2 regions of the Sphingomonas aestuarii genome follow, and region 1 is predicted to be linked to the other one. Evidence: predicted binding sites of a transcription regulator. Region 1 holds the regulator's gene; the other holds the start of a gene.

Region 1 (6,036 bases):
GTACCAAGCTGATGATTGAGCCGCCGATGTTGAAAGTTACATGGTCCGAAAGATGCCACGTTGGCCCTATAGCAAACTGGACGATCATAAAAAGCAGCCATGCACTGGATAGATTCGCATCGCGAAGGCGATGATACGTCATTATCGTCAGGGCAATCGAAGCAGAGACCGCGACGAGAAAAATAAGCCACGCGGGAATGCCGATTTTCACCGACAATAACGCTACGCAAGTGATTGCCTCAAGCACTGCCGAACCAACCCGGTAGCGCGACCTCTCTCCGTAGCGTGTCATATTAATCGGCATCAATGACAGCCTAAGATATGATCCGTCCGCTTACCACCCAAAAGCGGACGGGGTGCTAATCCGGGCCGATGATGCTACCCGGCATCATCATGCCGACCTCAGCCATCATATCGCCTATCTTTCCGCCGCCTGCTTCGAAATCGCCCTGCTGGATAGCGCCGACCTTTAACCGGTGTTTTCCGACTGGAGGCACCCGTCCATGAGCGCTCCCACCCTCCTCCCCGTTCGCGAGGCGCAGGATCGCCTGCTCGCGCTCGCGCCCTCGATCGCCACCGAGCATGTCACGCTGAACGCGGCCGCCAATCGCTGGGCGGCGATCGATGTGATGGCGCTTCGCACCCAGCCTGCTGCCGATCTGTCGGCGATGGATGGCTATGCGGTTCGCTTCGACGACCTGCCTGGACCGCTCGCGGTGATCGGCGAAAGCGCCGCCGGGCGGCCCTTCGCAGGAAAAGTCGATGCCGGGCAGGCCGTCCGAATCTTCACCGGCGCAGCCCTGCCCGAGGGAGCCGACACCGTGCTGATCCAGGAGGACGCGCGCCGCGACGCCGACACGATCACGCTGACCGGCGACGGCCCCGCCGCGCGCGGCGCGCATGTCCGCGAGCGCGGGCGCGACTTCCGCCAGGACGAACGGCTGATCCATGCCGGCGATCACCTCACCCCGTCGCGGATCGCACTCGCCGCGATGGCGGGTCACGGCACCGTTCCCGTCCACCGCCCGATCCGCGTCGCGATCGCCGCGACCGGCGACGAACTCGTGCCGCCGGGCGTGCCGCTGGCCGACGGGCAGCTTCCCGAAAGCAACACCGCGCTGCTCGTCGCGATGCTTGCCAATTTGCCCGCAGAGGCGATCCAGATGGGCATCCTCCCCGACGATCGCGCGATCCTGTCCTCCACCTTCGCTCAGGTCGATGCCGACATCCTGGTCACCACCGGCGGCGCATCGGTCGGCGACCACGACCTCGTCCGCCCCGCGCTTGAGGACATCGGCGCAAAGCCCGATTTCTGGCGGGTAGCGATGCGCCCCGGCAAGCCGATGATGGCCGCGCGCGTGCGCGAAACCGTGGTGCTGGGCCTCCCCGGCAATCCGGTGTCCGCCTTCGTCACCGCAACGCTGTTCCTCGCGCCGCTCGTCCGCCACATGTCGGGGGCCGCCGATCCCTGGCCGCGCACGGTCAAGGCGACGCTGGCCGACGCGATCGGCCCGACGGGCACGCGCGCCGACCATCTGCGCGCGCATCTGAAGGACGGGGTGGCGACACCGCTCGACCAGCAGGATTCGTCGATGCTACGCGCGCTTTCGCATGCCAATTGCCTGATCGTGCGTCAGGCGAACGCGCCGGGGGCCGAAACGGGCGAAACCGTGGAAGTCATACGCATCGCTTGACTTGGGCGCACGCGTTGCCCATAAGTTCCGCGTCTGTTCCGACGGAGGGCTTTGGGCATGCTGACCCGCAAGCAACACGAACTCATCTGCTTCATTTCCGACCGATTGAACGAAACCGGCGTGTCTCCCTCGTTCGAGGAGATGAAGGAGGCGCTCGACCTCAAATCGAAATCGGGCGTTCACCGCCTGATTTCCGCGCTTGAGGAACGCAAGTTCCTGCGCCGCCTGCCCAACCGCGCCCGCGCGCTGGAAGTGCTGCGCATGCCCGAGCGTGCCGAGGCCAAGAAATCGCCCAAGGAACGCACCGCCGTCGCCCGCAGCGTGCCGACGCCCGCCAACGACGTGATCGAGGTGCCTTTGCACGGCCGCATCGCCGCCGGCGTCCCGATCGAGGCGCTGGAGGGCTCGCAGATGCTCCCCGTCCCCGCCGCGCTGCTCGGCTCTGGCGATCATTATGCGCTCGAAGTCGCAGGCGATTCGATGGTCGAGGCCGGGATTCTCGACGGCGACTATGCGCTCATTCGCAAGGCCGAGACCGCGCGCGACGGCGACATCATCGTCGCCCTGATCGACGAGAATGAAGCGACCCTCAAATATTTCCGCCGCGAAGGCGCGATGGTCCGCCTCGACCCCGCCAACCGCAGCTATGACCCCCAACGCTACCGCCCCGATCAGGTGCGTGTTCAGGGCAAGCTGGCGGGGTTGCTGCGGCGCTATTGACGGCCGCATCACCGCGGAAGAGATCGCAAATAACAACCTTCGATAAAGGCGAAGCTGGCTCGCTTTATCCCGCTTCGTCATTGCGAGCGTAGCGAAGCAATCCAGTGACGCGCGTGCCAACACTGGATTGCTTCGCTACGCTCGCAATGACGACATCGGTGTGATGGGTGGCGCGGGTCGATGGCGTGGCGCCCGATCCGTAACCGACCCTCCATCCACCTTGCCAACTTCGGTTGCGTGCCAGAACGCGGGGGCGAGTTCGTCGTGAACGTCTTGGGAACTGCGAAATCAGGTTGAGCATATCGCGGGATACCCTAACCAATGACGGCCCGTTCCTGGGCAGCGACAGTCTGAGCGTCCGTTACTCTGAACCGCCGTTATCCGAAGTTCGATCGTCGCTTCTTGGCTGAGATTCCGCCGACCCCCCGCCGCTCCCGCCACGGCGGCGCGACCTTGGGCGGGTTCAGCCAAGGATGATCGGTCCCCCGCCGCACCGTCGTCACCCGCGGTCCGGCAAAGCTGATCGCGACCCCGCCGGTCTCGCGCAGCGTCCAGCGATCGAGTTTCAGCCAGCGGGGATTGCACGTCCTCGGCAACCGCCGTTCGCTCACCACGATGTCGGCTTCCCGACACACCCGCGCCATGTCGGCAATATCGAGGTGATAGCTGCTGCGCGTCGCCGCGATCCGCCACACCCGGTCGCCGCGCCGGTAATCTGCGATACAGATATCGGGCGAACACGCAGCCCCCGGCAAGGCCGACAGCGCTCCCAATTCCCCATCCCACCCCGCATTCTCGCCCAGCGTCGACCGCACATAATCGCCCGCCCGGTCGCGCAGCAGCGCCATGCCGCCCTCGGGCGACCGCAACGCCAGATGCCGCCCGTCGCCCGTCACAAGCAGATCGGGCTCAGGCGTCGCCAGAGTCCAGATCGCGCCGACAAGGACCGGCACCACCCCCCATTTGCGATGCGCGCCTTTCCACAACGCGATCCACAATCCGCCCGCGACCATGATCGCATAGGCCTCGGCGGGCATGCCGGGGATCAGTGCGATCGACCCTGGCGTGTTGGCGGTGGTGTGGGCGATCCAGATCAGGAAATCGAGGTTGACCCCGACCAGCCACCACAAAGGCGCGCCCAGCCCCGCCACGTCCAGCAGCAACGCCAGCGCCTCCAGCGGCATGATGACGAAGGTCGTCAGCGGGATCGCGACCAGATTGGCGATCACGCCGTAGATCCCGGCCTTGTGGAAATGATACATCGCGATCGGCGTCAGCACGATTTCCACCGCCAGGCTGGTCAGGAACAACGCCAGCAAACCGCGCCCGATCTTGCGCACCCAGTCTTCGTCGCGCCGCATCACCAGCGCGCGCATTCGGGGATGTTCGTTGAGCGCAATGATCGCGGTGACGGCCGCAAAGCTCATCTGGAAACTGGGGCCGAGCAGGCTTTCGGGCCACATCAGCAGCACGACGAACGCACCCGTCGCGACCAGCCTCAGCGTCAGCGCCTCGCGCCCGATGACGAGCGCGGTCAGCACCAGCAACGCGGCGATGCAGGACCGCACGGTCGGCACTTCCGCCCCCGTCAGCCAGGTATAGCCGACCGCCGCCACAGCCCCCGCGCCCGCCGCCAGCACCGGCAACCGAAATCGCAAGGCCAGCCCCGGAAACAGCGCCAGCAGGCGCAGCGTCACCACCATCGCCGCGCCGACCACCGCCGTCACATGCAGCCCGCTGATCGACAACAGATGCGCGAGGCCGGAACGCCGCATCGCCTCGGCATCCTCCTCGCTGATCGCGCCGCGGTCGCCGGTCGCCAGCGTCGCCGCGATCGCGCCTGCCGATCCGCCAACCCGTTCGCGCACATGCGCCGACAGACGCGCTCGCATCGTGCCCCCGTGCTGGTCGGCGGGGCTCAGCACCTCGATCTCTCCAAATGCGCGACCGGTTGCGCCCAGCCCGTCGAACCAGGCCACCCGCTCGAAATCATAGGCGCCGGGGACGGCAGGCGGCGCGGGCGCCATCAACCGCGCGCTCAGCCGCAGCACCGCGCCGCTGGCGATGCCGTCGACCATCGCCCCCTCGGCCACATTGACGCGCACCGTCGGCGGCAGATCGGGCGCATCGATCGGCGCGATCCGCAACCGGACCATCGCCCTCGCGGGCAACGCCTCCACCCGTTCGACCGTGCCGGTGAAATTCGCCACCACCGGGCGCGCCAGCACCGGTTCCGCGACCCGTTCGGCGCGAAACCAGATCAGCGCGCACCCGAACGCCAGCGCCAGTGCGCCGACGCCCAGCGCCCGCATCGCGCGCCCGCCGCGCGGCAGCATCAGCGCTCCGACGCCCAGCGCACATCCGATCAGGATCACCGCGCTCCACGCTGCGGCATGCGGCAATGCGAACCATAGGACCACACCGGTGCCGGTCATCACCGGCAGCCACAGGATCAGTTGATCCCGTTCGACCTCCAGCCAGCGTTCGACGCGTGCGTTCAGACGCTCGGCCCGCCCCCGCAACCCGATTTGAAGCCCCCGTTGCCCCGTGCTAGGGGCCTGACCGGCAGTCCTTGCCATCAATTGCAAATCCTGGGAGCAAAGCCGCTTGGGCGCAACCGATACCGCCGCCGACACCGCCACCGACCCTGGCGTCGTCACCCGTTTCGCGCCCTCGCCGACCGGTTTTCTGCACATCGGCGGCGCACGCACCGCACTGTTCAACTGGCTCTACGCGCGCCATCACGGCGGCAAGTTCCTGCTCAGGATCGAGGATACCGATCGCGCCCGGTCGACCCAGCCCGCCATCGACGCGATCCTCGACGGGATGCGCTGGCTCGGCCTCGACTGGGACGATGACGCGGTGTTCCAGTTCGCGCGGGCCGATCGCCATGCCGAGGTTGTCGCGGAATTGCTCGCGCGCGGCCATGCTTATCGCTGCTATCTCACCTCCGAAGAACTCGCCGACATGCGCAGCACGGCGCAGGCCGAAAAGCGCCCCTTCCGCGTCGAAAGCCCGTGGCGCGACGCCGACCCGGCAACCGCGCCCGACTTGCCGAGCGTCGTCCGCCTGAAGGCGAACCGCGACGGCGCGACCACCATTGCCGACCGGGTTCAGGGCGACGTCACCGTCCAGAATGCCGAGATCGACGATTTCGTGCTGCTGCGCTCCGATGGCACCCCCACCTATATGCTCGCGGTGGTGGTCGACGATCACGATATGGGCGTGACCCACATCATCCGCGGCGACGATCATCTGAACAACGCGTTCCGACAGCTTGGCATCATCCGCGCGATGGGCTGGCTGGTCCCGACCTATGCCCATGTCCCGCTGATCCACGGCAGCGACGGCGCGAAATTGTCGAAGCGTCACGGCGCGCTGGGGGTCGAGGCGTATCGCGACGAAATGGGCGTGCTGCCTGAAGCGCTGAACAATTACCTGCTGCGGCTGGGCTGGGGGCATGGCGACGAGGAATTCGTGCCCCGCGACCGCGCCGTCGAGCTGTTCGATCTGTCGGGCGTCGGGAAATCACCAAGCCGGTTCGATTTCAAGAAGCTCGAAAACCTAAACGGTCACTACATCCGTGAAGCCGACGACGCGCATCTGGCCGCACTCGTCTCCG
Region 2 (6,036 bases), on a different contig from region 1:
TGGCGGGCGGCATCACGCTCGATGGCGCGGTGTCGGCCGCCGGGCGTGCCGATGCGACCGCGCTGCTGCTCGGCAACGGCACGTCCGCCCCGACGATCATCAATTCGGGCAATGTCTCTGCGACCGGCGGCGCGGCAGCGGACCATCTGGCGCGCGCGATCGTCGTCGATGGCGGCGCATCGGTCGATCGCATCACCAATAGCGGCACGATCAGCGCGACGACCAATTCGGACGGCACCGCGATCGCAATCCACGATGTCGCGGGCACCGTCGGCGTGGTCGAGAATACAGGCCTGATCCGCGCGACCGGCGCCTCAGCCGATTCGAACCGCGCCATCGCCATCGACGTGTCGGCGAACAACAGCGGCACCGAAATCCGGCAGCTGGTCGCGGCGGAAGGCAAGGCAGCCCCTTCGATCGAAGGCAATGTCGTCTTCGGCGGCGGCAACGACCTGTTCGACGTGGCCGACGGGCGCGTCGTGGGCAATGTCGCATTCGGCGGCGGCGACAATCGCTACGCGCTGTCGGGCGACGCGATCCAGGCGGGCGATATCGCGTTCGGTGCGGGAAGCGATCGGCTTGAATTGACCGGCACGTCGCGCGTGCAGGGCAATGTCGATTTCGGCGGCGGCGCGGATGTGCTGAGCCTTACGGCCGGAACCGGTTTCGTCGGCAACCTGACCAACAGCGCAGGCGTCGCGGCAAGCGTGGCGGGCACGCTCGACATATCGAGCGCAACGACGGTGTCGCTCGCCTCGCTCGACATCGCATCGACCGGCGTGATCGGCGTGACCATCGACGGCGAAACCAATATGGCGACGCGCTACGACATTGCGGGCGCGGCGAACTTCGCCGACGGCGCAACGGTCAGCGTGCGGTTGAACGGGATCGCATCGTCGCTGGGCGACTATGTCATCGTCGATGCGGGCACGCTGACCGGGGGCGACACGCTCGCCACCGCCGACGTTGCGCTCCCCTACCTGTTCAAGAGCGAGCTGGCGAGTGACGCGACGGCGGGCACCGTCACCCTGTCGGTCGATCGCAAGACCGCAGGCGAACTGGGTCTCAACGGCTCGGAAAGCGCCGCCTATGACGCGATCTTCACCGTGCTGGACCGCGACGAGCAGCTGACGGGCCTGTTCCTGACGATCGACGATCGGGACAGCCTGCGCAACCGGTTCGGTGCATTTCTGCCCGAACATGCGGGCGGCAGTTTCGATTCGCTGACGCTGGCCGCGCGGAACGGTGCCCGGTTCCTGGGCGACTATGCCCCCGAACAGGCGGAGGCCGATGGCTGGACGGTGTTCGGCCAGCAAATTGCCTGGGGCGGATCGAAGGATATCGGCGATACCCAGGCCTATGACATCGGCGGATGGGGTGCGATCGGCGGCGCGGAACGCGCGCTGGGCGGCCTCGGCCATCTCGGCCTGTCGCTGTCCTACGCATCCGGGCGCAATTCGAACGGCGACAATGACAATGAAACGCTGATCAGCCAGTATGAACTTGGCGCACATTGGCGCGGCCGCTTCGGCGGTTTCGCGGCCTATGCGCGCGGCGCCATCGCCAAGGTCGATTTCGATGGCCAGCGACGCCTTTACGCCGACGATTTTAATCGCGTCGCCAAAGCAAGCTGGGGCGGCACGTTGATGTCGGCGCAAGCGGGCCTGTCCTACGACCTGGCGCTGGGATCGCGGTTGCGGGTGCGCCCGCAGGCCGGAATCGAGTATTTCCGGCTGGACGAAGACGGCTGGAGCGATGCGGGTGGCGGCGATGGGTTCGACCTGACCGTCGAAGAACGCGTCAGCGACGAGGTTGCGGCGAACGCCCTGCTCGCGCTGGGCTATGAACTCGGCAGCCTGGAGCCGGACGGCACCTGGCTGCGGCTGGAGCTGGAGGGCGGACGGCGAGAGATTGTCGGCGGCCAGATCGGCGATACCATCGCCTATTTCGAAGGCGGCGATGCGTTCACCCTGTCGCCCGATGCCCGCAACAGCGGATGGCTGGGTCGCCTGCGCCTGTCGGGCGGCGTCGATCAGTTCATGGTCGTGGGCGAAGCGGGTGCCGAGGAACAACAGCACATGACCGCTTTCACCGCCCGTCTGGGCATCCGCGTCGGTTGGTAGGCACAAGCGGCGGACGGGCCGATCGGGCGCGTCCGCCACTGCTTAACCGATTCGCAATGCGCCCGTGCTAAGCCCTTCCAATCGCAACAAAAGGGAGGGGAGCAATGGACCGCGATCCCGAGCCGAAGTTCGAAGACCGTCGTGAACGAAACGACCGCCGCCAGTCGCAGGACCCCCTTTATTCGGGGACCGAACGGCGCAAGGGCGACCGTCGCAGCCAGCGCGACTGAACCGCCAACTCGCGCCGATTTTCATTCGTCGCGTGCGGATTTGCGCTTTGATTTGGGTGCTTCGTCCGCGTCGTCCGCTTCGTCGAACAGGGGAATCCCGCGCTTACGCTTGTCGACGAATTCGCCGATGCTCGCGCTGGTCGCGTTGAGCAGCGGATAGCTGCGCGACTGGGTCATCCATTCGGGGCGCATGCGCGGGCCGCCGTTCATCACGTCGAGCACCAGCACCAGCAGCATGAAGCCCAGGCTGGCGACGATCAGCCCCTTCAAGGTGCCGAACCCCAGCCCCAGCACCCGGTCGATCGGCCCCAGGATCGAATTGCGCGTCCGTTTGCCGATGCCGTTGGCGATCAGCCGGCCGATCGCATAAGTGCCGCCCGCAACCATCACGAACGCCAGCGTCGCCGCGCCCGAACTGGTGCCAACATAATCGCGCAGAAATTCGGTTGCGGGCAGGTGCAACAGACGCACCGCTAGGACAACGAGAACGAAGGCGAACAACGCCAGAACTTCGAACACGAACCCGCGCATCCAGCCGAGCACGGCGGCGCCACCGACCAGAACGAGCATCAGAATATCGAGCGAGGTGAAGCCCATGATCCGAGCGCTACCCGCGCCCCAGCATATGGTCAACGAAGGACGGCAGGCTGGCGAAGGATGACAGCGTCATCGTTGCACCGTCCGAAGGCTGCGCGCCCGGCACCAGCGCTCGCCCGAACCCCAGCTTCGCCGATTCGCGCAGGCGCAGCGCGCCATGCGCGACCGGGCGGATTTCGCCCGAAAGCGCCACTTCGCCGAACGCCACCGAATCGCTGGCGACCGGCCGCTCGCTGAGCGCCGAAATCAGCGCGGCGGCGACCGCCATGTCGGCGGCGGGATCGGAGACGCGGTAGCCGCCCGCGATGTTCAGATAGACTTCACTCGTTGAGAAACTAAGCCCGCAGCGCGCCTCCAGCACCGCCAGGATCATCGCCAGTCGCCCGCTGTCCCAGCCGACCACCGCGCGGCGCGGCGTCGCACCGCTCGCCAGCCGCACCACCAGCGCCTGAATCTCGACCAGCACCGGCCGCGTGCCTTCGAGTGCAGGGAACACCACCGTTCCCGTCACGCTTTCGTCGCGGCTGGTCAGGAACAGGCTCGACGGGTTCGACACCTCGGTCAGCCCTTCGCTCGCCATCGCGAACACGCCGATCTCGTCGGTGCCGCCGAAACGGTTCTTGGTCGCGCGCAGGATGCGATATTGGTGGCTGCGCTCGCCCTCGAACGCCAGCACCGTATCGACCATATGTTCGAGCACGCGCGGCCCCGCGATCGTCCCGTCCTTGGTGACATGCCCGACCAGCACCAGCGCGGTGCCGCGTTCCTTGGCGAAACGGATCAGTTCCTGTGCGGACGCCCGCACCTGACTGACGGTTCCCGGCGCGCCTTCGATCAGGTCGCTGTGCATCGTCTGGATCGAATCGATCACCAGCAGGTCGGGCGCGCCCGCCCCGCCCAGCGTCGTCAGGATATCCCGCACCGAGGTCGCCGCCGCCAACTGCACCGGCGCATTGCCCAGCCCCAGCCGCCGTGCGCGCAACCGCACCTGATCGGCGGCCTCCTCGCCCGAGACATAGGCGACGCCCTTCCCCGCCAACGCCAGCTTCGCCGCGGCCTGCAACAGCAAGGTCGATTTGCCGATCCCCGGATCGCCGCCGATCAGCGTCGCCGATCCTTCGACGAACCCGCCGCCCAGCGCGCGGTCGAGTTCGGCAATCCCGGTCGCCATCCGGTCGGGCAGCGGAATGTCCGAATCGAGCCCGGACATCAGGATCGATCGCCCGCCCGATTGCAGATTATGCTTGGCCTGGAACGGCGTCACCGCCGCGCCCGCATCCTCGACCAGCGTATTCCATTCGCCGCAATCGCCGCATTGCCCCGCCCATTTGGACGCGACCGACCCGCATTGCTGACAGACATAGCGCTTCTGGAGTTTGGCCATGTGCGCTGGCGTAGCGCGTGCGGAACGAAAAGGGAATATACCGCTAAGGTTGCGTTCGCCCGGTGCGTGCGGCATCCGCGCGAATGGCAGTCACGAAGGAAAGAAGGATGGCGACCAGCGCCGCCCCCGCAAGACCGAAAAAGTCGCGCCGCATCCGACGGCGACTGTTCGGCTGGGTGCTGAAACTGATCCTGCTGTTCATGCTCGGCTCGCTGCTGTGGGTCGTCGCCTACCGGTTCATCAATCCGCCCGTGACCTTCACGATGATGGGCGACTGGTTTGAAGGCCGGAGCATCACCAAGCAATGGATGCCGCTGGACGAGATCGACCCGGCGATGGTGCGCGCGGCGATCGCGGCGGAAGATTCGGATTTCTGTTCCCATTCTGGCTTCGATTATGCCGCGATCGCTTCCGCTGCCGCACGCAACGCGCAGGGCGGACGGATTCGTGGCGGATCGACCATTTCGCAACAGACCGCCAAGAACGCGTTTCTCTGGCAGGGCGGCGGCTTTTTCCGCAAAGGGCTGGAGGCGTGGTTCACCGTCCTGATCGAGCTGGTCTGGGGCAAGCAGCGGATCATGGAGGTCTATCTGAACATTGCGGAAACCGGCATCGGCACGTACGGCGTCAACGCCGGATCGCAACGCTATTTCGGACACGGCGCGGCGAGCATGACCAACCGCGAGGCGGCCCAGATCGCCGCCGTTCTGCCACTGCCCAAGAAACGCGCGGGCAAGTCGCCGTCGGGCTTCACCGCACGCTATGCGGGCACGATCCAGCGGCGGATTTCGGTGGTGGCGAACGAAGGGCTGGACGACTGTCTCTAAGGCCGAGCGACGCCAGCCATATCCGTCATTGCGAGCGCAGCGAAGCAATCCAGCAAGCCACGCTGTGGATTGCTTCGCTACGCTCGCAATGACGGGTGGGCACGAGGCGAAGTCGGTGCCGACTAACGGTCGACCGCGACCAGCGGCGGGCAGATGCTGTCCACCATCGGCACCAGACCGGGCTCGTCCGCCCCGCTCAGGAACAGCGTTTTCTGATCCGCCACCGCAATGTCACGGCCAATCCGCCAACCGCCCAGTTCACGTCCTGGCCGTCCGCAGGGATTGCCGAGACGGGCGATGATTCTGCGAAAAAACTGTTCATCGCCGGGCGCCGCAGCGATATCCACCGCCCGACGATCGGGTGACGGTCGGCACGCCGTGCCCAGCGCCACGGCAAGGCATTTGCCGCCATTCGCTTCGATCCGTGCGATCAGTGCATCGAGGTCGATGGGTGTGGCAATCGCCGCCCCCGTTCCGCCGATTTGCCCCCAGTCGACGCGGCGCCGGACATAGCGTTCAAGCGTTTCGCTTTTCCCTTGGCGATAACGCTCGAGATGAAGGTTGCACGCGCGCTCGTCGAGCACGCCGCTCCCGCTCGATTGCGATACCGCACACGATATCGCGCGACCGCTGCGGCCGATGGTCAGTTCGATGCGGGTCACGCCGCCAACGGCTTCCGCCGGATAACCGGGCGGGATGTCGGACGCGTTCGCCAACCTGCCGGACGACGCGCACCCGGAGACGGCCATCGCAACGCCCGTACAAAGCAACGCCCGCACCGCGCCGAACTGCAATCGGCGACGATGCGGGCGTCCTTCATTCATTGGTATCAAACCGCTTATTCGACCGCCTTCTTCGCGGCGTCGCCGACCTTT

The links. Region 1 encodes LexA, which represses DNA repair genes until DNA is damaged. Its sites were predicted from a motif close to GTTCCNCNCTTGTTCT; they were not measured.
Region 2: radA (DNA repair protein RadA) is a predicted target of LexA. The motif match lies at 4,356-4,371, and genes of this name have one in related genera.

The regions. Positions count from the first base shown of each region.
Region 1 covers NZ_JBTKVV010000001.1:250,262-256,297, forward strand. Annotated here, with positions in the region: gene ACX0GZ_RS01285 (molybdopterin molybdotransferase MoeA) at 504-1,694, shown strand; gene lexA (transcriptional repressor LexA) at 1,752-2,414, shown strand; gene ACX0GZ_RS01295 (ComEC/Rec2 family competence protein) at 2,792-4,993, opposite strand; gene gltX (glutamate--tRNA ligase) at 5,022-6,036, shown strand, end outside.
Region 2 covers NZ_JBTKVV010000004.1:366,314-372,349, reverse strand. Annotated here, with positions in the region: gene ACX0GZ_RS10185 (autotransporter outer membrane beta-barrel domain-containing protein) at 1-2,123, shown strand, start outside; gene ACX0GZ_RS10180 (hypothetical protein) at 2,228-2,353, shown strand; gene ACX0GZ_RS10175 (CvpA family protein) at 2,375-2,950, opposite strand; gene radA (DNA repair protein RadA) at 2,961-4,334, opposite strand; gene mtgA (monofunctional biosynthetic peptidoglycan transglycosylase) at 4,442-5,161, shown strand; gene ACX0GZ_RS10160 (energy transducer TonB) at 5,284-5,877, opposite strand; gene ACX0GZ_RS10155 (hypothetical protein) at 6,000-6,036, opposite strand, start outside.